3 regions of the Mesorhizobium sp. M1E.F.Ca.ET.045.02.1.1 genome follow, and region 2 is predicted to be linked to each of the others. Evidence: riboswitches for the same ligand, from Rfam matches in the RefSeq annotation. Region 2 holds a riboswitch; each other region holds the start of a gene.
The links. A riboswitch is a leader RNA that binds a small molecule or an ion and turns the genes downstream of it on or off. The one in region 2 is predicted to bind cobalamin.

Region 1 (7,556 bases), 2.3 Mb from region 2:
CAGGAACAGGCTGACGCCGACCAGGAAAAGGAAGGTCGAGGCGATGCCGCGGGCGTAGAGCTTCCACCAGCCGAAAGCGGTCAGGCCGGGCGCTGTGTAGCCGAAGTTTTCGAGGTCCCAGGTGAAGTGGTAGCTCGCCATTGCGATCAGCGCGATGCCGCGCAGGATATCGATGGCGGCGATGCGGCCGTGCTTCGGCGCGTCCTGAACGGGGTCGCTCGTCGTTTGAAGGCTCATGATCTCGCAATCCGATTCAGTCGTGCCAAACGACTATCACGGTTCGGCCGAACAACAGAGCGTGGATCGGCGGCGGCCGCCGCAGCCGCCCGGCAAGCCGCTTTAGGCCAGCGGCGGAAAGCCTTTGACCGGCTTCGCTTTTCGGCTTTTCGGAGTCGGTTTCCTGCTACCGGTCCGCTACTAGATTTGGCGAGCGATTCACTTTCGGAGGGCCGATGTCCACCCATGTGCGCCATCCGATCTGGCTTCCGGCTCTGAGGCCCGCCGATGCGCGCACCTTCGCCTCGCTCTATGCGGTCGAATCCTTCGCCCGCGCCACGATCTCCAGCGTCATCCCGATCCAGGCCTACGAGATCCTGCAAAATGAGCAGACCGTCTCGATCCTCTACACCATCGTGTCGCTGCTCGGACTTTCGGTGACGCTGTTCATGCCGATGCTGATCCGCCGCTTCGCCCGACGCTGGGTCTACACGGCCGGCTGCCTGATGCTGGCGCTCGGCTCGGTCTTCTTCGTCACCCACACACTGCCGGGCCAACTCGCCGGCATGCTCTGCCGCGTCATGGGGGCGAGCGCGCTGTCGATCACGCTCAACCTCTACATCATGGACCACATCCGCAAGACCGATTTCATGCAGGCGGAATCGCTGCGCATAGCGTGGTCGATGTTCGCCTGGACAGGTGGGCCGACGCTCGGCATCTTCCTCTACACGCGCTTCGGCATCTATGCCGCGCATGGCGCGGTCGTGGCCTTCGCGCTGTCGCTGCTGGCGCTGTTCTGGGCCTACCGGCTGGGCGACAACCCGTCGATCCGCCCCGGCAAGAGCCGGCCGGCCAATCCGCTCGCCAATATCGGCCGCTTCATCGCGCAGCCGAGGCTCAGGCTCGCCTGGCTGATCGCCTTCGGCCGCTCCTGCTTCTGGACGACCTTCTTCGTCTATGGTCCGCTGTTCATGGTGATCACGGGCGAGGGCAAGCTTGCAGGCGGGCTGCTGGTTTCGGCGGGCAACGCGCTCTTGTTCATGGCGATCTTCTGGGGCAAGGCGGGCAAGCGCTTCGGCGGCCGCCAGACTATGACCTTCGCCTATTTCGCCATGGCGGCGATGCTTTTTGCGGCAGGCGGAGTCGGCGAGACCGCGCCGCTGCTCACCGCTGCCTTCCTGCTCTGCGGCGCGCTCTTCACCATCGCGCTCGATGCGCTGGGCTCGACCGCCTTCATGCGCTCGGTGCGCGCTTACGAGAGGGCGCAGATGGCGGCGGTCTACCGCACCTATCTCGACTTTTCCGAGCTGACGCCGCCGCTGGTCTATTCGGTGGTGCTGAGCTTTTTCGGGCTGGGCTCGGTGTTCGTCACGCTCGGCCTGTTGGCCGCCTTCTGCGGCTTTTTCACCTGGCGCTATCTGCCGAAGTCGTTTTGAACTCTGCGTGGCGCCCTCGCACCCATTCGTGGAAGCGGCGCAGGTCGTATTCCTCAGGCATCAGCACGCCGGCCTCGTGGCGGATCGAGCGCAGGCCCTTCTGATTGACCTCGCAGATCGCGGCGTCCTCCTCCAGCACCTGGGTGCCGAAGGCGACGATGTTGTCGATATCGGTTTGCGCAAGAGCATCGGGCGCGAACAGCCATTCGGCGGTGAGCTCCGTCAGCTCGGGTCCCAGCGGGGCGAGCCTCACCGTGCGGACATAGTCGACATGGCCGACGATGAACATCGAGGGCAGCGACGTTGCGTAGGTCTGGCCGGCGGCGCGCTCGGCCGGCGTCAGGCCGGCAAAGACCGGACCATGCACGCGCCCGTCGCGCGACCAGGTCTCGGCGCCGGCGCGCAGGCCGCCGGAAAACTCCGGCGCGTCGTTGTCGGCGTGGCGGGCCCATTCCGGATCGTCGTGCCTCGCCATCAGGCCCCGGCCGTAGATCGGCACCAGCCGCGACAGGTCCTTGTGGACGCCCGGGCAGTGCAGGCACTCGTTGAAGTTCTCCCAGAAAATCTTCCAGTTGCAGTTCATCACCTTGCTGAGCCGATGCCCGGTGACGAGCGTCTCCAGCGGCCAGTTGGCAAGGTCGCCGGAGGCGGGATCGAACGAGGCTTCCGCCGTGCCGCCGGCATCCTTTGCAAGGTTGATGAAGACGAAGCCGCGCCACACCGACAGCGCCACGCGGTAGAGCGGGTAATCGGTCTTGTCGAATCCCTCGGGCAGCGATTTCGACGGCACGCGCACGAGATCGCCGCGCAGCGAATAGGACCAGGCGTGATAGGGGCAGGTGAGGAGCCTTGCCTTCAGCCGGCCTGCGCTTTCCTGGCAAAGCTGCGAGCCGCGATGCCGGCAGGTGTTGTGGAAGGCGCGCAAGCTCCCGGTCTCGTCGCGCAGCACGACGACCTCCTGCGAGCCGATGCGGATTGCGCGGAAGGCGAGGGGGTCCGCGAGATCGGCCTCGCGGCAGACCATCAGCCAGCTTCGGTACCAGATCGCATCGAGATCGCGCAGATACCCGTCGGCGTCCCGATAGGCGGACGACGGCAAGGTCGGCTCGAGGCGGGTCAGGCCGTTATAGAGATCGCGTTGGCTCGGATTCGGCTGCATCGGCTTCTCCCTGGCTGCCGACAGCCGACACCCGGCCAAACCCGTTGTCAATCGTGTGGCCATTGTGATGTCCCGGTGCCGCCTTTAAGGTCGCTCGCGATCGCCGACGGGTTCGCCGGCCGGCCAGGGTGGCAAGGCATGCCTGCAAGAACGATGTCGCTTACCGAGGAACTGGTCGCCCGCTGTTATCGCGCGGTCGAGGATCCAGGGCCTGATCCTGACGCGCAGCATCTCTCCGACAGCGACTATGAAGAGATGCTGGATGCATTCGAGGGCGAGTTGCCTGCAACCGAACCGCTGTGGCTGTTCGGCTATGGCTCGCTGATCTGGAAGCCCGAAATCGAGCATGTCGAGGAGCGGGTCGCCGTGGCACGGGGCTGGCACCGCTCCTTCTGCATGAAGATGACGCGCTGGCGCGGCACCAAGCAGAGCCCGGGTCTGATGATGGCGATGGATCGCGGCGGCGAATGCAAGGGCGTCGCCTTCCGCCTGAACGGTGGCGAGCGCCGGCAAGCGCTGGACAAGCTTTTCCGTCGTGAGATGACCCTCAAGCCGACCAGCTACCACCCCCGCCTGCTGCAGCTCGCAACGGACAATGGGCCGTTGAGGGCGCTCGCTTTCGTCATCAATCGCAAGGGTACGACCTATGCCGGGCCGCTCAGTGAAAGCGAGGTGGTGGAAAGGCTGGCGACGTCCTGCGGCCATTGGGGTTCCGGTGCCGACTATCTCTACAACACCGTCAAAAATCTCGAAGCGCGTGGCATCCACGATGCCCATCTGTGGCGGCTGCAGCAGCTTGTCGCCGAAAGGATCGCGGCCTCCTAGCATGTGAATCCATGCCGCAATCGCGCTCCGGCATGGCGGAATTTGGTTTGCCGCCTGCGGCGATTCTGCCTATAGTCGCTCGCGTCGTCGGTTCCGTTTTTGGAGCCAAGAGGGAATGCGGTGAGGGGTGGATTTCCTGCCCAAAGCCGTGGCTGCCCCCGCAACTGTGTGCGGTAGTCCTCTCCATAAACCACTGAGGATTTTCCTCGGGAAGGTGGGGAAGGGCGCGGATCCGCGAGCCAGGAGACCTGCCGGCGACAGGAAAGTTGACTTCGATGCCCTCGGGTGGAGGGCGAAAGGACAAGACATGAATACCGCTTCCGTCTCCCTCGGCGCCTCCGTCTCCTCGCAGTCGCGCATCATGCAGCTCGCTCTCGCGGCGCTGCTCGGCATCTTCGTCGTCGGCTTCGTCGGCTTCTCGCATATCGATGCGGTCCACAACGCTGCCCACGACTATCGCCACTCGATGGCGTTTCCCTGCCACTGAGGAAGGCCTGACATCATGAATCTGTTTCGCAACGTCGTGTTCATCGCGGCGATCGCGGGGCTCGTGGCGGGCATCGCGCTCGCCTGCATGCAGGCCTATGCGACCGTGCCGCTGATCCTGAAGGCAGAAGTCTATGAAAAGGCCGGCGGCGGCCATCACCACGACCATGCCGCCAGCACAAACAACAATGCGATGAGCTCGGCCGCTCCCGCGGACAACGCGATGAGCAGCGCGGCTCCGACCCCCGCCGAAGCGGCTGCTCCGGCCGAGGACGAGGGCTGGGCGCCGGCAGACGGCTTCGAGCGCTTTGCCTTCAACGTCGTCGCCAACATCGTCACCGGTGTCGGCTTCGGGCTGATCCTGGTCGCGGTTTCCGAATTCGCCGGCGGCATCGGCAATTGGCGACAGGGCGTGTTCTGGGGCCTGGCCGGCTTTGCCGTGTTCACCCTGGCGCCCGGCCTCGGCCTGCCGCCCGAGCTGCCGGCAATGCCTGCGGCAGAGCTTTTGCCGCGCCAGATCTGGTGGACTTCGACAGTGGCCGCGACAGCGATCGGGCTCGGCTTGATCGCCTTTCGCAAGTCGCTGCCGCTGGCCATCCTTGGCGTGGCGCTGATCGTGGCGCCGCACATCGTCGGCGCGCCGCAGCCCGAAAGCTTCGAGACGGCGATCCCAGAAGGCCTGCATCACCAGTTCGTGGTGGCGGTGACGCTCACCGATCTGGTGTTCTGGCTGGTGCTGGGCGCGGTCGTCGGCGTGGTGCGCGGCCGCTTCACCGGCGCGGCGACCAGCCTGCGCGGCAGCTTTGCCTGATCGCGCCGAGGGTCGCCTGACCTTCATCATCGGCGGTGCGCGCTCGGGCAAGAGCGCGCATGCCGAGGCGTTGGTGACGGCCAGTCCGTCGCCCTGGACTTACATCGCCACTGCGCAGGCCTATGACGACGAGATGCGCGAGCGCATCGCGCTGCATCGCGCTCGGCGCGGCGAAGGCTGGGTGACGATTGATGCGCCGCTCGATCTTGTCGGCGCGATCGAGGCTTTGCCCGATCACCAGCCGGTGCTGATCGATTGCCTGACATTGTGGCTGACCAATCATATGCTGGCGGAACATGATGTCGAGGCCGAGTGCCGGCGGCTCTCGGATGTGCTGTCGCGTCCGCGCGGGCCTTGGTTCGTGGTATCGAACGAAGTCGGGCTTGGCATCGTGCCGGACAATGCGCTGGCGCGCCGGTTCCGCGATGCCGCCGGCCGGCTCAACCAGCAGGTCGCGGCCGTTGCCGATAGTGTGCTGATGATGGTGGCGGGGCTGCCGCTCAAGGTGAAGTGACATGGCCGAAATCGACGACAAGATCATCGACGACGGGGACGCCGAACGCCATCGCGCCAAGATGGTCAAGCGCAAGGCGGTGCAGGATGCCGAGGTAGCGGGCAAGACGATCGAGAAGGGCCTGCTGATCGTCAACACCGGACCTGGCAAGGGCAAGACAACGGCGGCCTTCGGCCTGGCGCTCAGGATGCTCGGCTACGGCAAGCGCGTCGGCGTCGTCCAGTTCATCAAGGGCAAATGGCACACCGGCGAAAAGGATGCTTTCGCGGCCTTCGGCGACCGCGTCGTCTGGCATGCGATGGGCGAGGGGTTCACCTGGGAGACGCAGGACCTGAAGCGCGACATCGCCGCCGCCGAGGCTGCCTGGGCCAAGGCGCTGGAACTGATGGCCGATCCCTCGATCAGCCTCGTCGTGCTCGACGAGCTCAACATCGCTTTGCGCTACGACTATCTCGATCTGGAAAAGGTGGTTGCGGCGCTGAAGGCGCGCCGCGAGGGTCTGCATGTCATCGTCACCGGCCGCAACGCCAAGCCGCTGCTGGTCGAAGCGGCCGATCTCGTCACCGAGATGGGGCTGACCAAGCACCACTTCTCGGCAGGCGTGAAGGCGCAGCAGGGAATTGAATTCTAAGGTGTGTCGATATTCAGGTGATGCCGGCCTGCGAACGGCCTGACCTGAACCTCAACACACCTTAGCCGGCGATCAAGATGGTCAGGTAAATCACGATCGCTGACAGGATGCCGAACAGGGCAATCAGCAGCCAATCGGCGACGCGGTAAAGCTTCAGCGCTTGCCTTATATCTGTGCTTTCGGCCTCGCGACGGCCGCCTTCGCCCATGAAGGCGTCCTCGACGATCTCGCCGCCATAGCTGCGCGGCCCGGCCAGGGACAAGCCCAGGGCGCCGGCCATGGCGGCCTCGGGCCAGCCGGCATTGGGCGAACGATGCTTCTTCGCGTCGCGGCGCATCACCTGCCAGGCATTGCGGGGATCGGCGCCTTTGACCAGGAAGGCTGCCAGCACGATCAGCATGCCGGTGAGGCGCGATGCCGGCAGGTTGATCCTGTCATCGAATAGCGCTGCGGCGCGGCCGAAAGCCTCGTGTTTCGGCGTGCGATGGCCGATCATCGAATCGGCGGTGTTGGCGGCCTTGTAGGCCACGCCGCCGGCCAGCCCGCCGATGCCGGTCCAGAAAGCGGGCGCGACGATGCCGTCGGAGAAATTCTCTGCCAGGCTTTCGATCGCGGCGCGGGCGACTCCCGCCTTGTCGAGCTTTTCGGGATCGCGGCCGACGATGCGCGAGACGGCGATGCGGCCAAGCGTCAGGCCGCCGGTCTCCAGCGCGTCGGCGACGTCCTCGACATGCTCGGCAAGGCTCTTCTGCGACAGCAGCGAGGAGGCGAGGATAGCGGCAATGACGAGGCCGGACGGGAAGATCAGCCAGAGCAGGACATGCAGCGTCAGGCCGATGGCGGCCGGCACGAGCACGATGATCAACAAAGCCTGGACGCCGCGGCGGCGACGCAATTCGTCGGAATCGGTTGCGCGGTTGAGCCTGCGATCGAGAAAGGATATCAGCCTGCCGATCCAGGTTACCGGATGGCCGATGGCGTTGAACAGCCATTCCGGATAGCCAAGGGTACGTTCAACGGCAAGTGACAGGAAAGCGATCAGGATCGACATGAAGCTTCTTGATGGAGCGATTGCTGCGGTGGATCACGGCGGATCCCTTGGCCGGGCGAGCGCGCTCTTCCCCCACGCGCCACGGCCTTTCGTCGACCTCTCGACAGGTATCAATCCGCACTCCTACCCGCTTTTCGAATTGCCCGCCACCGCTCTGTGGCGATTGCCGGAATCCGAACGACTGCGCGAATTGACCGAAATCGCCGCCACCGCCTACGGGGCGCCATCGGCGGCGCATGTCGCGCCCGCGCCCGGCACGCAGATCCTCCTGCCGCGCGTCGCTTCGCTGGTGAAGCCCGGCAAAGCGCTGGTGCTCGGTCCTACCTATGCCGAGCACGCTCGGGCCACTGCGATCGCGGGCCATGCGGTGGCGGAGGTGGACAATTTCGATGCCCTGGCGGATGCGGACCTTGCGGTGCTGGTCAAC
Region 2 (7,556 bases):
GTCGAATGGGGCGTGCTCGGGCCAGCCGCGAGACCCGTCTCCGACACGAATGGCGACATTCGAGAAGCCAAGGCCCTGCAGCAGAGCCTCGGCATGGCTTGCAAATTCCTCGATGATTTCGACGCTCCAAACTTGTCCGGCGAGTTCCGCGAGGATCGCGGATTGATAGCCCAGGCCGGTCCCGATCTCGAGCACCGTTTCGTGTGGTTGGGGAGCAAGGAGATCGGTCATCAGAGCGACAATGAAGGGCTGCGACACGGTCTTATCGAAGCCGATCGGCAGCGGCATGTCCTGATAGGCATAAGGCGCGACTGCAGCTGGCACGAAGAGATGTCGCGGGACCCGCCGCATCGATGCCATCACCCGCTCATCGAGCGTTGCCTTGCCGAGTTCTTCGCTTGCAAGATCGGCATGGATTGCAATCATCTCGACCATGTGCCTGCGTAGGACCGCAAGATGCTCTTCGTTCATGGGTTTCATGACGGTGAGGCTTTCCTCGACCAGCTGCTGCCAAATAGCTTATATCCTGTTCGTCTCGTCACAGTAACCGACAAGGCCGATGCGCTGGGCATTGCCCATTTCGAGAGGAAACGCGCGCTGGCGGGACGTCCTTTGGCTGGCCGTTTCTCCAGATATTGCTAAAATAAGGCCGCTGCCGAACGGAAGGGATATCCCGATGAGCAGACATATCTTTGCCGTGCTGACCAATCCAGTGGAGGGACGCGAGGCAGAGTTCAATGCTCGCCCTTACCCTCTGACCTCGCCTTGACTGACGAGCTCGATGCAATCGCGTTGCGGCGCTGCGTCTTACCCGCATCTAACTCCGGGAAGCTTTAGCGGTAACGGATTGCCTCGCCAAAGGCACGTTGACATAAAGATATCTTTATGTGACTACTGGCTGAACAGTCGCTACAAGGACAAAGAATGTCGCAAAGTCCGTTCTCACTGGACGATCTGTTTGGTCCGGCCGGCGAGAAGCGAGACGGGTCGGAAATCCTGGCTACGCTTCAAGCTACTGCGCGCGAACGCATCCTGATCCTTGACGGTGCCATGGGCACCCAGATCCAGGGTCTTGGTTTCGACGAGGACCATTTCCGCGGCGACAGGTTCGTCGGTTGCGCCTGTCACCAGAAGGGCAACAACGATCTTTTGATCCTGAGCCAGCCCAAGGCGATCGAGGACATTCATTATCAGTACGCTATTGCCGGCGCGGACATCATCGAGACCAACACCTTCTCATCAACCTCCATAGCGCAGGCCGATTACGGCATGGAGAATGCCGTCTACGACCTCAATCGCGACGGCGCTCGGCTTGTCCGCCGTGCTTTGATCCGGGCACAACAGGAAGACGGCAAGCGGCGGTTTGTCGCCGGCGCTCTCGGGCCGACCAACCGCACCGCCTCGATGTCGCCGGATGTCAACAATCCCGGTTACCGCGCCGTGACTTTCGACAAATTGCGCTATGCCTATGGCGAGCAGCTGCGCGGGCTGCTCGATGGCGGCGCCGACATCATCCTGATCGAGACCATCTTCGACACGCTGAACGCCAAGGCGGCGATCTTCGCCTGCAACGAGATCTTTGTCGAAAAGGGCATTCATCTGCCGGTCATGATCTCCGGCACGATCACCGACCTGTCCGGCCGCACGCTCTCCGGCCAGACGCCGACGGCGTTCTGGCATTCGGTCCGTCACGCCAGCCCGTTCACGATCGGCCTCAATTGCGCGCTCGGCGCCAACGCCATGCGCGCGCATCTGGATGAGCTTTCGGGCGTAGCCGGCACCTTTGTCTGCGCCTATCCGAATGCCGGCCTGCCTAATGAATTCGGCCGGTATGACGAGAGCCCGGAATTCATGGCTGAACAGATCGAGGGTTTTGCGCGCGACGGATTGGTCAATGTCGTCGGCGGCTGCTGCGGCTCGACGCCGGACCATATCCGCGCCATCGCGGCGGCGGTTAAGAAATATCCGCCGCGCGCCATCCCGAAGATCGAGCCGAAGATGCGCCTGTCGGGCCTCGAGCCGTTCACGCTGACCGACGAGATTCCGTTCGTCAATGTCGGCGAGCGCACCAATGTCACGGGCTCCGCCAGGTTCAGGAAGCTGATCACGGCGGGCGACTATGTCGCCGCGCTCGATGTCGCGCGCGACCAGGTCGCCAACGGCGCCCAGATCATCGACATCAACATGGACGAGGGCCTGATCGATTCGAAGAAGGCGATGGTCGAATATCTCAACCTGATCGCGGCCGAGCCGGACATTGCCCGCGTTCCCGTGATGATCGACAGTTCCAAGTGGGAAGTCATCGAGGCCGGCCTCAAATGCGTCCAGGGCAAGCCGCTGGTCAACTCCATCTCCATGAAGGAAGGCGAGAAAGCGTTCCTGCATCATGCCAGGCTGGTGCGCGCCTATGGCGCTGCGGTGGTCGTCATGGCCTTCGACGAGGACGGCCAGGCCGACACCAGGGCGCGCAAGGTCGAGATCTGCACCCGCGCCTACAAGCTCCTGACTGAACAGGCAGGCTTCCCGCCCGAGGATATCGTCTTCGATCCGAACGTGTTCGCCATCGCCACCGGCATCGATGAACACAACAATTACGGTGTCGATTTCATCGACGCTGCGCGCGAGATCACCGCGACGCTTCCTCATGTCCATATTTCGGGCGGCGTGTCGAACCTCTCCTTTTCGTTCCGCGGCAACGAACCGGTGCGCGAGGCCATGCATGCCGTGTTCCTCTACCACGCCATCCAGGCGGGCATGGACATGGGCATCGTCAATGCCGGGCAGCTTGCCGTCTACGACACCATCGACCCGGAACTGCGCGAAGCCTGCGAGGATGTTGTCAACAACCGTGAGCCAAAGGGCGGCGGCACGGCGACCGAGCGCATGCTGGAACTCGCCGGACGCTTCAAGGGCACGGCGGGCAAGGAGGCGCAGGAACGCGTTCTCGCCTGGCGCGACTGGCCGGTCGAGCAGCGCATTTCGCACGCGCTGGTCAATGGCATCACCGAATTCATCGACGCGGACACGGACGACGCGCGGCGCGCCGCCGAGCGGCCGCTGCATGTCATCGAAGGCCCGCTGATGGCGGGCATGAATGTCGTCGGCGACCTGTTCGGCGCCGGCAAGATGTTCCTGCCGCAAGTGGTGAAGTCGGCCCGCGTGATGAAGCAGGCGGTGGCCGGCCTGCTGCCGCACATGGAGGCGGAGAAGCTGGCGAACGCCGCCAGCGGGATCGACAATGGCGAGCGCCAGACCGCCGGCAAGATCCTGATGGCGACGGTAAAGGGCGATGTCCACGACATCGGCAAGAACATCGTCGGCGTGGTCCTTGCCTGCAACAATTATGAGATCATCGATCTTGGCGTCATGGTGCCTGCGGCGAAGATCCTGCAGACGGCGCGTGAGCTAAAGGTCGACGTCATCGGCCTGTCCGGCCTGATCACGCCCTCGCTCGACGAGATGGCGCATATGGCGGCCGAGATGGAACGTGAAGGCTTCGACATTCCGCTGCTGATCGGCGGTGCGACGACCAGCCGCGTGCATACGGCGGTCAAGATCCATCCGCGCTATGCGAAAGGCCAGACGGTGTATGTCGCCGACGCCAGCCGCGCCGTCGGCGTGGTGTCGGCACTGCTGTCGAACGAGGCCAAGGCCGGCTATGTCGAGAACGTTCGCGCGGAGTACAAGAAGGTTGCCGACGCGCATGCGCGCAGCGAAGCCGACAAGCAGCGGCTGCCGCTCGCCAGGGCGCGGGCCAATGCCCACAAGGTCGACTGGACGGGCTACGAGCCGCCAAAACCGTCCTTCCTTGGCCTAAAGGTCTTCGAAGGCTGGGATCTGGCCGAGCTTGCCCGCTATATCGACTGGACGCCATTCTTCCAAACCTGGGAGTTGAAGGGCCGCTATCCCAAAATCCTCGACGACGAGGACCAGGGGCCGGCGGCACGCCAGCTCTTCGAGGACGCCCAGGCGATGCTGGCGAAGATCATCGCGGAAAAATGGTTTGCGCCCAAGGGCGTGATCGGCTTCTGGCCGGCCAATACCGCCGGCGACGATATCAGACTGTTCACGGATGAGGCCCGCTCGCACGAACTGGCGACATTCTTCACGCTGCGCCAGCAGCTGGCCAAGCACGACGGCAAGGCCAATGTCGCATTGTCGGATTTCGTGGCGCCTGTGGACAGCGGCAAGGCCGACTATGTGGGCGGCTTCATAGTCACCGCGGGCATCGAGGAAGTGACGATCGCCGAGCGCTTCGTGCGGGCCAACGACGACTATTCCTCGATCATGGTCAAGGCGCTGGCCGACCGTTTCGCCGAAGCCTTCGCAGAGCGCATGCACGAGAAGGTGCGCAAGGAGTTCTGGGGTTACGCGCCCGATGAGAACCTGGCCCCGGACGACCTGATCGGCGAACCCTATCGCGGCATCCGCCCGGCACCTGGCTATCCGGCGCAACCCGACCATACGGAAAAGGCGACGCTGTTTCGTCTGCTCGACGGCGAACGCAATGCGGCCGTCAGCCTGACCGAAAGCTTCGCCATGTGGCCCGGCTCCTCCGTCTCCGGCATCTACCTGTCGCATCCCGAAAGCTATTATTTCGGCGTCGCTAAGGTCGAGCGCGATCAGGTCGAGGACTATGCGCGGCGCAAGGCCATGCCGCTGGCGGAGGTCGAGCGCTGGCTTGGGCCGATCCTCAACTATGTGCCGGCGCGCTACGCCGAAGCGGCGGAGTAAGTCCCTATTACCGCCAGTCGTCCTTGCCCCTGACCGATCTCGCATTCCTGTGGACCGGTTTGGGCGATCGATGATTTGATCAGGGTGCTTAAGGTGCACGTTCGTCTCGCGGATGGGATAATTGGGAAGTCGGTGCCGGCGCTGCCCCCGCTACGGCAGCGGCGCTTTTCGTCTCCACAAGGACCACTGGGCCAAGGCCTGGGAAGCTGCCGAGATGGCGGAACTGTTTTTGATTACCCCTATCTCGATTTCCACTATTTTGGGGCGCTCGAGAATTAAGTTTGGCACTTCTATCTAACGAGTGCCAACCGGGCTATATATATGGGCGTGGCCGCTATGCCGGCCTCAGAAAGAAGCTTCCATGAAATTCCGGCCACTCCAAGACCGCGTCGTCATCAGGCGCGCGGAAAGTGACACCAAATCCAAGGGCCGCATCATTGTTCCCGACAATGCCAAGGAAAAGCCGCAGGAAGGCGAAGTCATCGCCGTCGGCCAGGGCGCACGCGACGAAGACGGCGCGCTGGTCGAGCTCAAGGTCAAGGCGGGCCACCTGATCCTGTTCGGCAAATGCTCGGGCACCGAGGTCAAGATCGACGGCGATGACCTTCTGATCATGAAGAAAGCCGACATCATGGGCATCATCTTCAACAAGACCGTGGCTGCCAAGAGGGCAGCCTGACGTGCGCGCCGCGCGTATTCACCGGACGCGCATAGGACGCTCCCGATTCTGAGTCTCCGGGCGACGCCGTCGGCGTCTTGCCGTCCCAACCGAACTGGAAAAATCATGCCCCCCAAGGAAATCAAATTCTCCACCGATGCCCGCGACCGCATGCTGCGCGGCGTCGAGCTTCTCAACAGCGCCGTCAAGGTGACACTAGGCCCCAAGGGCCGCAATGTCGTCATCGACAAGGCCTATGGCGCGCCACGCATCACCAAGGACGGCGTCGCCGTCGCCAAGGAAATCGAGCTTGCCGACAAGTTCGAGAACATGGGCGCGCAAATGGTGCGCGAAGTGGCCTCGAAGACCAACGACCTTGCCGGTGACGGCACAACCACCGCCACGGTGCTGGCCGCATCGATCCTGCGCGAAGGCGCCAAGCTCGTCGCCGCCGGCATGAACCCGATGGACCTGAAGCGTGGCATCGACCAGGCCGTTACCGCGGTGGTCAAGGAAGTCCAGGCGCGGTCCAAGAAGGTCAAATCGGCCGGTGAGATCGCGCAGGTCGGCACCATCGCCGCCAATGGCGATGCCACCGTCGGCGACATGATCGCCAAGGCGATGGACAAGGTCGGCAACGACGGCGTCATCACCGTCGAGGAAGCAAAGACCGCCGAGACCGAACTCGACGTCGTCGAAGGCATGCAGTTCGACCGCGGCTATCTCTCGCCCTATTTCGTCACCAATGCCGAGAAGATGCGCGCCGAGCTGGAGGACGCCTACGTCCTCATCCATGAAAAGAAGCTCGGCAATCTGCAAACGCTGCTGCCGATCCTCGAAGCCGTGGTGCAAAGTGGCAAGCCATTGTTGATCATCGCCGAGGATGTCGAGGGCGAGGCGCTGGCGACGCTCGTCGTCAACAAGCTGCGCGGCGGCCTCAAGGTCGCGGCCGTCAAGGCGCCTGGCTTCGGCGATCGCCGCAAGGCGATGCTGGAAGACATCGCCGTGCTCACCGCCGGCCAGATGATTTCCGAGGATCTCGGCATCAAACTGGAGAACATTGCCATTGACATGCTCGGCCGCGCCAAGCGCGTGCTGATCGAGAAGGACACGACCACGATCATAGACGGCGCCGGCACCAAGGCGACCATTCAGGCGCGCATACAGCAGATCAAAAGTCAGATCGAGGAAACCACTTCCGACTACGACAAGGAAAAGCTGCAGGAGCGACTGGCGAAGCTCGCCGGCGGCGTTGCAGTCATTCGCGTCGGCGGCGCCACCGAGTCCGAAGTCAAGGAAAAGAAGGATCGCATCGACGACGCGCTGAATGCTACGCGTGCCGCTGTGGAAGAAGGCATCGTTGCAGGCGGTGGCGTGGCGCTCTTGCGCGCCAGATCGGCGCTTGCCGGCTTGAATGGCGCCAATGCCGATGTGACGGCGGGTATCTCGATCGTGCTGAGGGCGCTTGAGGCGCCGGTCCGCCAGATCGCAGAAAATGCAGGCGTCGAAGGTTCGATCGTCGTCGGCAAGCTCTCCAAGGGCAAGGACTACAATCAGGGCTTCGACGCCCAGAACGAGATTTATGTCGATATGATCAAGGCTGGCATCGTCGACCCGGCAAAGGTGGTGCGGACCGCACTCCAGGACGCCGGTTCGATCGCCGCCCTGTTGATCACCGCCGAGGCCATGATCACCGACGTTCCAGCCAAGGATGCCGCGCCATCCCCCGGCGGTGGCATGGGCAATTGACCGACTCCCTGCCGGGAACGCGCTGCGATGCCCATCGCGCCGAGCGCGAAGCGCTGAAGGTCGCCGACAATGAGCGGGTTTTGGCGGAAGCTGCGGCTGCCAAGGCTGAGGTAAGGGCGGAAGCCGGAGCCCGTCAGACAGAAATGGGCAATCGGGTCTCGCGCGTCGTGGCCGACGAGGCGCCCCGCAAGGCCCGTCAGGCCTAATACTTCAACACCTGCGCCCAATCCCACGGGCGCGGCCATTGCCCTAGCAGATGATCGCAGGGTGGCGAAAAAAACGGACTGGTTATAATGAGCGCACATGTCTATCCACCCGCTTCACTTGTTGAAGACAATGCCGGAGCGTGGTTGAAGAAGCTGGCGAAATACCGACAGCCGCGTCTAGGGCGTAGCGCCTTCGAACTGTTCATCAC
Region 3 (7,556 bases), 2.3 Mb from region 2:
CAGGCGGACGGGGAGAGGCCGAGGAAGAGCAGGGCGCGGCCGGAGGCGAGGCGGATTTCGGTGGCGCCGAAGACGAGGGCCTGTCGGGTCAGTTCAATGAGCTTCTCGGCCGGCATGCTGCCGAAGGGCAGGCCGATGCCGAGGGCGTGGGTGATCGCGAGATCAAAAATGCCAATGGGGCTTTTCGAAGGTTGGCGTTCCTGCGCACCCCCCTCTGTCCTGCCGGACATCTCCCCCGCAAGGGGGGAGATTGCTCTCTCATCTCGGCTTTCGCCAATCGCCGGCGGTGCAAGAGCTGAGCCGCCGGCGGAATTGCCGATCTCCCCCCTTGCGGGGGAGATGTCCGGCAGGACAGAGGGGGGTGTGACGGAGTGCCAACTTGCGAGTGAACCGAGCTGCCTCCGAGACAAATCCCGCGTGTGCGCCTCTCGACCTTTCTCGGCAATCATCCTGAGCGCTGCCACAGTGATGTCGCGCGCAGTATCGGCATCGACTGTCGCGAGAAGCTTCGCAGTCCGGCCATCTCCGGCAACCGACACGCTCCACTGGACGCCCGCTGTGGCCTGCACCGCAGCCAGCCTTACATCGGCCATCAGCTCATCCATGGCCAACTGCCCACCACCGTCCACAATCACCGAAACCTTCGGTCCCAAGCGCTGCGTTAGTCCGGCTTCTTCGATGGCCATCCGGACCCGCTCGGCCAACGGAAGCGGGTCGGCGATCTCTTGCGGATCGATGCCCGCCAGCGGCCCGATCTCGACCGGAACACCGCTGCGCACCTCGATGCCCAGCGCATCCACTTCCGCCGCCAGCAGCCGCGCGCTTGCCGCCGTCAGGCCGCGGATCTGCAGGCTGCCGCGGGCGGTCACTTCCATGATGCCGTTGCCGTGACGCAGCGCGGATTCGCAGAGTCCGATCAGCGACTTGGGGGAAAGTCCTCCAGCGACCGGATTGAGCCGCACCAGCAGCCCGTCGCCGGTTTGCATCGGGGCGGACAAAGCGGGGCAGGCGCCGCGGCGCGAAAAGGCGTTCATGCCGCCACTCCCTGGGCTTCGGCAATGAGTGCCGTGAGATCGTCGTCGATGGAATTGCGTTGCGGATGCCAGAGGCCGCGACGCCGCGCCGACAGGAACCGCTCGGCAATGACCTTCGCGGCGGCGGGATTCTCGCGCAGGAGGAAGGCGCGGACTTCCAAGTCGCCGAGATAAGCGTCGTGCACCGCCTCGATCAGCGCACCCGATATCGCATGCGTGGTCTCGGCGAAGCCGACGAGACGGTCGACCGTCTCGGCGAATTCCGAAGCGCCGCGCGGGCCGTGACGCATCTGGCCGGCGATGAAGCGCGGGTTGACCGCGCGGGCGCGCACCACACGCGAAACCGCCTCGCCAACCGAGCGCGGCTTCGGCTTCTTTGGATCAGTCGTGTCGAGCACGATGACATCGGCATTCCTGCCAAGTGCTGCAAGGGCGGCCGAAAATCCGCCGATGAAGGCGACATCGGCGGAGCCTTCGAGAATGTCGCGGCCGGGGTCATCGCCTGTGTGGACGAGCAGATCGGCTTCGGCGACGCGATCCTCGAAGGCGCCGGGGGCGGAAATCGCTTCGCCGTTGGCGCCGCCGTACGCATGCGACGTCGCCTCGAGATAGGCGCGGCCGATCTCCTCGCGCACGCCCCATTCGCCGCGCGACAGCAAATCCTCGACACCGGCGCCATAGGTCCCGGGTGAGGTGCCGAAAATGCGCGGGCCGATTTTGCCCTGCGCGCGCGTCGCGGCGGCGAGGGGATTTTCGGTATCGTCTTCGTCGCGGCCGGCGACCGCGTTGGCGGCGGCGTCGATCAGCGCGATCTGGGTCGGGAACATGTCGCGGAACAGGCCAGAGATGCGCCAGGTGACGTCGACGCGCGGCCGGCCGAGCGCCGCCGGCGGCAGCACCTCGATGCCGGTGACGCGGCCGGTCGCTGCATCCCATTGCGGCCGGCAGCCCATCAGCGCCAGGCCTTGGGCGATCTCCTCGCCGCCGGTGCGCAATGAGGCCGAGCCCCAGAGGTCGATGACCAGCGAACGCGGCCAGTCGCCATGGCTCTGCATGTAGCTGCGCACCACTTCTTCCGCAGCCGCCTGGCCGAGATCGTAGGCGGTCGGCGTCGGCATGGTGCGCGGGTCGGAGGTGAAGAGGTTGCGGCCGGTGGGCAGCACGTCGGAGCGGCCGCGCGCCGGAGCGCCGGCGGGGCCGGCCTTGATGTGCTGGCCGTCGAGCGCTTCGAGCAGTGCGGCCTTTTCGGCCTCCGCGCTTTGCCGCCGCAGCGGATCGACCTCGCCCTCCGGCGCGCGGCCGTAGACATGCAGCCCGTCCTTGACGGCGAAATCCTTGAGGTCGCACAGCCAGGCGTCGATGCGGCGCAGCGCCTCGTCCGGAGCGTCGGTGCCGGCAACGCCTGCTTCTGTCGCCAGGCCGGATTTCCGCGCGGACTCGACTATGAGCCGCGCCAGACGATCGCGGCGGCGGCGATCGAGCCCGTCGGCCTGGGCATATTCGTCGACCAAGCGTTCGAGCTTCTGCTGTGCCTCGTCGAGGCCGGCCCCGGTCAGCGGCGGCGGCAGATGGCCGAGCGTGACGGCCGAAATCCGGCGCTTGGCCTGCGCCGCCTCGCCGGGATTGGAGACAATGAAGGGATAGATGACCGGCAGCGAGCCGGTGACGATCTCGGGAAAGCAGCTTTCCGATAGCGCGACCGTCTTGCCCGGCAGCCACTCCAGCGTGCCGTGCGCGCCGACATGGACGATGGCGTGCACGCCGAGCGATTTCCGCAGCCAGAGGCCGAAGGCGATCAATTCGTGGCGGGGAGGGAGAGTGGGGTCGTGATAGTCGGCGCGGCGGTCGGCCGAGCGGCCGCGGTCGGGGGCCAGCGCGACGGTGATGTTGCCGAAGGTCGCGGCGCGGAAGGGGAAGCTCGCCAGAGTTAGCGCGTGAACACCCCCCTCTGTCCTGCCGGAGATGTCCGGCAGGACAGAGGGGGGTGCCTCGCGCAACCCTATCTCGCCCTCTGCCTCACCCCATGCGGCCTCTACCGCGTCTATCACTGCCATCGGCAGTTCCGCTGAGAAGCACCGATAGTCGTCTAGACTCAACCCTTGCCCGCCCATCTCCAGCGCATCCAGCAACGCGCGCGGCGATTGTGGAATCCCGTCAACCGCATAGCCCTGTTCCTTCAAGTCATGCAGCATGGCGAGCACGCTCGACGGCACGTCGAGGCCGACGGCATAGCCCGTACGCCCTGGGGCACTCGGATAGTCCGGAATCAGGATTGCCAGCTTGCGCTTGGCCCGCTCGGTCCGTTGCAGGCGAATGAACATCGCGGTGCGCTTGGCGACCTGCGCGACGCGGTTGGCTTCAGGCCGGTTGGCGAAGGCGCGGAAGGCGAGCGCCGGATCGGCTTCGATCTCGCCCTTGAATGAAATCGCGCCGGCCAGGATGCGGCCGTCGAGTTCTGGCAGCACGACATGCATGGCGAGGTCTGCTGGCGCCAGGCCGCGCTGGTTCTTCTCCCAGACCTCGCGCTTCGTCGTGGCGACGATGACCTGGAAGACCGGCACGCCGGCGCGGTCGAAAAGTGTTTCGGCGCCGGGTTCCGCGCCGGAGGCGAAGGCGGTGGCGGTGATGATGGCGGCCGGGTTCAGCGAGGCGAGGGCGGTTTCGACGAAATCCAGCGAGGCTCTATCCTTGAGGCTGGACACGAAGATCGGCACCGGGGCCATGCCTTGCAGCCGCAATGCTTCCGCGAGGGCATCTATCGGCGCTATGTCGGCGGCAAGTAGCATGGAGCGATAGAAGAGGATCGGGATGATGGACGCGGCGTTTCCCTCCCCCTCGAGGGGAGGGTGGCCCGCAGGGCCGGGAGGGGTCGGGACGACTGGGCTTAACGTCTCTTCCTGTGGTCGTTCTTCATGGTGCCGGCGCGTGTCGCGGAGGACCCCACCCCCGGCCTGCGGCCGGACCCTCCCCTCAAGGGGGAGGGGGACCACGCCGCGACCGGGCTCGTAATAACCCGCCTTCGGCACGCTGACCGGTTCGGCCACCGCCGCATCCGATCCGGCAAGCCGCGCCAGCCTTTGCACCAGCGCGCGCATATTGGCCGGGCCGCCCTCGCGGAAATAGCCGAGCAAGGCGTCCAACTCGGCGCGTGGCAGCGTCGAGCCCTCGATCAGCCGCTGATCCTCGTCATGGCTTTCGCCGGGCAGCAGCGCGAGCTTGATGCCGCGCTCGCGCGCCACCGTCGCGAGCTGATCGCAGCCATAGCGCCACCAGTCGTAGCCGCCGAGGATGCGGACCAGAACGACCTTGGCATGACGGGCGACGCTGTCGATCCAGAGGTCGACCGACATCGGGTGGCGGAGGTCGCGAAGTGCTGCGAGCCGCATCGACGGCAGGTGTTCCGCGTCCGCTTTCCACGCAGCGGCCAGGCCGGCGAGGTCGCTGTCGGTGAAGGACAGCGCCACGACATCCGCAGGCGTCTGCCTGAGATCGATCGGCTCGGCGAGATCGTCGAGCGAGGCGGATGTCGTGGTGAGGATATGCATCGCTTTTCGTGCTTGCCTCAGCCGGCGAGGATACGTTCGACCGCCGGGCGATTGAGCCCCTTGAGGCCGATGACGACGAGCCGCGAGCGGCGGTCGTCCTCGGTGGTCCAGGCGCGATCGTAATAGTGGTTGACGCGCGGGCCGACGGCCTGCAGCAGAAGCCGCATCGGCTTGCCGCCAACCTCGACGAAGCCTTTGACGCGCAGCACGTTTTCCTGCTCGGCCGCAAGGGCGACGCGCTTCGCCAGCTCGTCCGGATGCAAGATCGACGGGATATCGATGACGAAGGAATCAAAATCGTCGTGCTCATGTTCGAGCTCGTCGTCGTGGTGCGTCTTGCGGTTTTCGATGTCGTCCTCGACGGCAAGGCCGAGGCCGAGCAACACCGACGGATCGACCTTGCCGTGCGTGGTCGGCAGGACTTTCACGGCCCGCGCCACATGCTCGCCGATGACGGCGTTGGCGCGCTGCGAGCCGGCCGCGTCCATCAGGTCGCTCTTCGACAGGATGATCAGGTCGGCGCAGGCGATCTGGTCCTCGAACACCTCCTTGACCGGATCGTCATGGTCGAGCGAGTCGTCGGCGGCGCGCTGCGCCTGCAGGGCGTCCATGTCGGAGGCGACGCGGCCGTCGGCCAGTGCCAGGCCATCGACCACAGCAACGACACCATCGACGGTGACGCGGCTCTTCACGCTAGGCCACTGAAAGGCTTGCACCAGCGGCTTCGGCAGAGCGAGGCCCGAGGTCTCGATCAGGATGTGGTCGACCTTGGGGTTAAGCGACAGGATCTGGTCGAGCGCCGGGATGAAGTCGTCGGCGACGGTGCAGCAGATGCAGCCATTGGCGAGCTCGACGATGTTTTCCTCGGGACAGGTGTCGATGCCGCAGCCTTTCAGGATCTCGCCGTCGATGCCGACATCGCCGAATTCGTTGACGATGATCGCCAGCCGCTTGCCCTTGGCGTTTTCGAGCAGGTTGCGGATCAGCGTCGTCTTGCCGGCGCCTAGGAAGCCGGTGACGACGGTGCAGGGAACACGGGAGACGGAGGCGTTCATGGTCAGTCCTTCAGGAGGTCGAGAGGAGGGATGCGGGCGACAAGGCCGCGCTTGAGGGAATCGGGCCGGCCGCGCCAGGGGATAAGGCCGTCGGTCGAGGTGGCGAAGAGTTTTGCGCCGGCGACGAGGTCGGCGCCGCTGGCGGTTTCCAGGTCGCCGAAGACGTAGCTCCAGCAGCCGTCGCGCAGGAGCGCTGCGCTCAGGCGGCGCTTGCAATTGCCGAGGCATTCGACGGTGCGGATGCGGATGTTTTCGTCCGATGCGGCGCGTCGCGTATCTTCGGCAAGCAGGGCGCCGGCGCGCGGATGCGCGTCCGAGCCGGTCTCGTCGCGGCAGGACGAGCAGACGATGACGGTGACTCCGGCCAATGCGTCGTCGGGCTCGGACGAAAAATCCGCGATATTGGCTGGAAAACTGCCGTTGCGATCCAAAACCAGGCTCCTTGCCCGGAAAACCCGCCGGGCGTTCGGATACTTAAAGTCTCAGACGGCAGGTCTCCTGGCTCGCGGGTCATCGCCTTGGCGCCGCCTTCCCGGGAGACATCCCAGTGGTTTTCGGCTGAGGCTCGTCGCTCACAGTTGCGGGGACAGCCGCGGAGTTGGGATTTTTCCCGCACCGCATTCCCTCTTGGCTCCTCCCTTTGCCGGGAGAAGACCGTCTGCGGCGGATTTAGGCTTAGAGCTACGCGGCTGTCAACGCGCGGCTACGACACCGAAATGTCGGCCAGCGCCGGCCCAAGGTCGCCGGCCGGGGTTACCTCGATGCTCTCCAGGCCTAGCCAGGTCTGAATCTGTTTCAGCTCATCGAAGAGCTGGGCGGCCGTTTCGGTCGGAGCGCCGGCTTCAGCATAAGCCGCATGGACGCGCAGCATGCTCGCCGGGCGGTCGGCCCTCAGATCGACACGGGCGACGATCCGGTCGCCTAGCAGGAAGGGCAGCACATAGTAGCCATACTGGCGTTTTTCGGCCGGCGTGTAGATCTCGATGCGATAGCGGAAGCCGAACAGCTTTTCCGTGCGGGTGCGTTCGAAGACCACCGGATCGAAGGGAGCGAGCAGGGCGCGCGCCCCGATCCGGCGCGGAATGCGCGCGTCCTTATAGAGATAAGCGGTCTTGTCCCAGCCTTCGACCCGCACCGGCAGCAGTTCGCCCGTCTCGACCAGTTCCTCGATGCGATCCTTCACGTCGCCCGGCGCGAGGCGGAAATAATCGCGCAGGTCGCCATAGGTGGCGATGCCGTGGGCGCGCGCGGATATGCGCAGCAATTCACGGTGCGCGTCCTCGACAGAAGGCACGGGCAAATCCAGCACAGACTGCGGCAGAACACGCTCCGGCAGATCGTAGTAGCGTTCGAACCCGCGCCGGTAGGCGGTGGTGATGCGCCCGGCCCAGAACAGCCATTCGAAGGCGTGCTTGGCCTCGCTCCAGCCCCACCAGCCGCCGTTGCCCTTGTGGCCTTCGATGTCGGAGGCGGCAATCGGCCCGCGTTCCGCGACTTGCCCGTAGATCTCGTCGATCATTGCCTTGCGCTCGCGACCCCATTTGGCGAGGCCGAGATACATTTCCTCGCCGCGCTCGGCGCGCTGCATGCGCCAGCGCATCAGCGGCCAGGTCTCGACCGGCAGGAACGACGCCTCATGCGCCCAATATTCAAAGACGGCGCGCTTGCGGCTTACGGCCGCGTTGTCGAGCAGCGCGAGCGGGTAGGGGCCGAGGCGCGAATAGAGCGGCATGTAGTGGGCGCGCACCACCGCGCTGACGGAATCGATCTGCAGCAGGCCGGTGCGAGAGAGCACGCGGGCGAGGTGCCGGCGATCGGGCGTACCGGCCGGCCGCGCATCGGTGAAGCCCTGTGCGCCGAGCGCGATGCGCCTGGCCATGGCCAGCGAGATCTTTTCCTTCATCGAGCTGCTCTCGCCCTGA

Region 1: it holds a riboswitch for cobalamin, as region 2 does, so the genes downstream of both, EJ070_RS22065 (CbtB domain-containing protein) here and EJ070_RS33770 (co-chaperone GroES) in region 2, are expected to answer to the same signal.
Region 3: it holds a riboswitch for cobalamin, as region 2 does, so the genes downstream of both, EJ070_RS21830 (DUF1636 family protein) here and EJ070_RS33770 (co-chaperone GroES) in region 2, are expected to answer to the same signal.

What each region holds. Positions count from the first base shown of each region.
Region 1 is NZ_CP034447.1:4,592,483-4,600,038, forward strand. Features, by position in the region: gene EJ070_RS22045 (DUF1624 domain-containing protein) at 1-237, opposite strand, end outside; gene EJ070_RS22050 (MFS transporter) at 453-1,652, shown strand; gene EJ070_RS22055 (aromatic ring-hydroxylating dioxygenase subunit alpha) at 1,621-2,811, opposite strand; gene EJ070_RS22060 (gamma-glutamylcyclotransferase) at 2,950-3,636, shown strand; cobalamin riboswitch at 3,708-3,907, shown strand; gene EJ070_RS22065 (CbtB domain-containing protein) at 3,944-4,123, shown strand; gene EJ070_RS22070 (CbtA family protein) at 4,139-4,933, shown strand; gene cobU (bifunctional adenosylcobinamide kinase/adenosylcobinamide-phosphate guanylyltransferase) at 4,926-5,447, shown strand; gene cobO (cob(I)yrinic acid a,c-diamide adenosyltransferase) at 5,449-6,078, shown strand; gene cbiB (adenosylcobinamide-phosphate synthase CbiB) at 6,140-7,129, opposite strand; gene cobD (threonine-phosphate decarboxylase CobD) at 7,128-7,556, shown strand, end outside.
Region 2 is NZ_CP034447.1:6,887,529-6,895,084, reverse strand. Features, by position in the region: gene EJ070_RS33780 (protein-L-isoaspartate(D-aspartate) O-methyltransferase) at 1-480, opposite strand, end outside; gene metH (methionine synthase) at 925-4,734, shown strand; cobalamin riboswitch at 4,809-5,097, shown strand; gene EJ070_RS33770 (co-chaperone GroES) at 5,096-5,413, shown strand; gene groL (chaperonin GroEL) at 5,519-7,141, shown strand; partial or broken gene EJ070_RS33760 (hypothetical protein) at 7,168-7,347, shown strand; gene EJ070_RS33755 (fatty acid desaturase) at 7,435-7,556, shown strand, end outside.
Region 3 is NZ_CP034447.1:4,539,490-4,547,045, forward strand. Features, by position in the region: gene cobG (precorrin-3B synthase) at 1-1,034, opposite strand, end outside; gene cobN (cobaltochelatase subunit CobN) at 1,031-4,579, opposite strand; gene cobW (cobalamin biosynthesis protein CobW) at 4,597-5,634, opposite strand; gene EJ070_RS21830 (DUF1636 family protein) at 5,637-6,065, opposite strand; cobalamin riboswitch at 6,105-6,308, opposite strand; gene EJ070_RS21835 (winged helix-turn-helix domain-containing protein) at 6,338-7,537, opposite strand.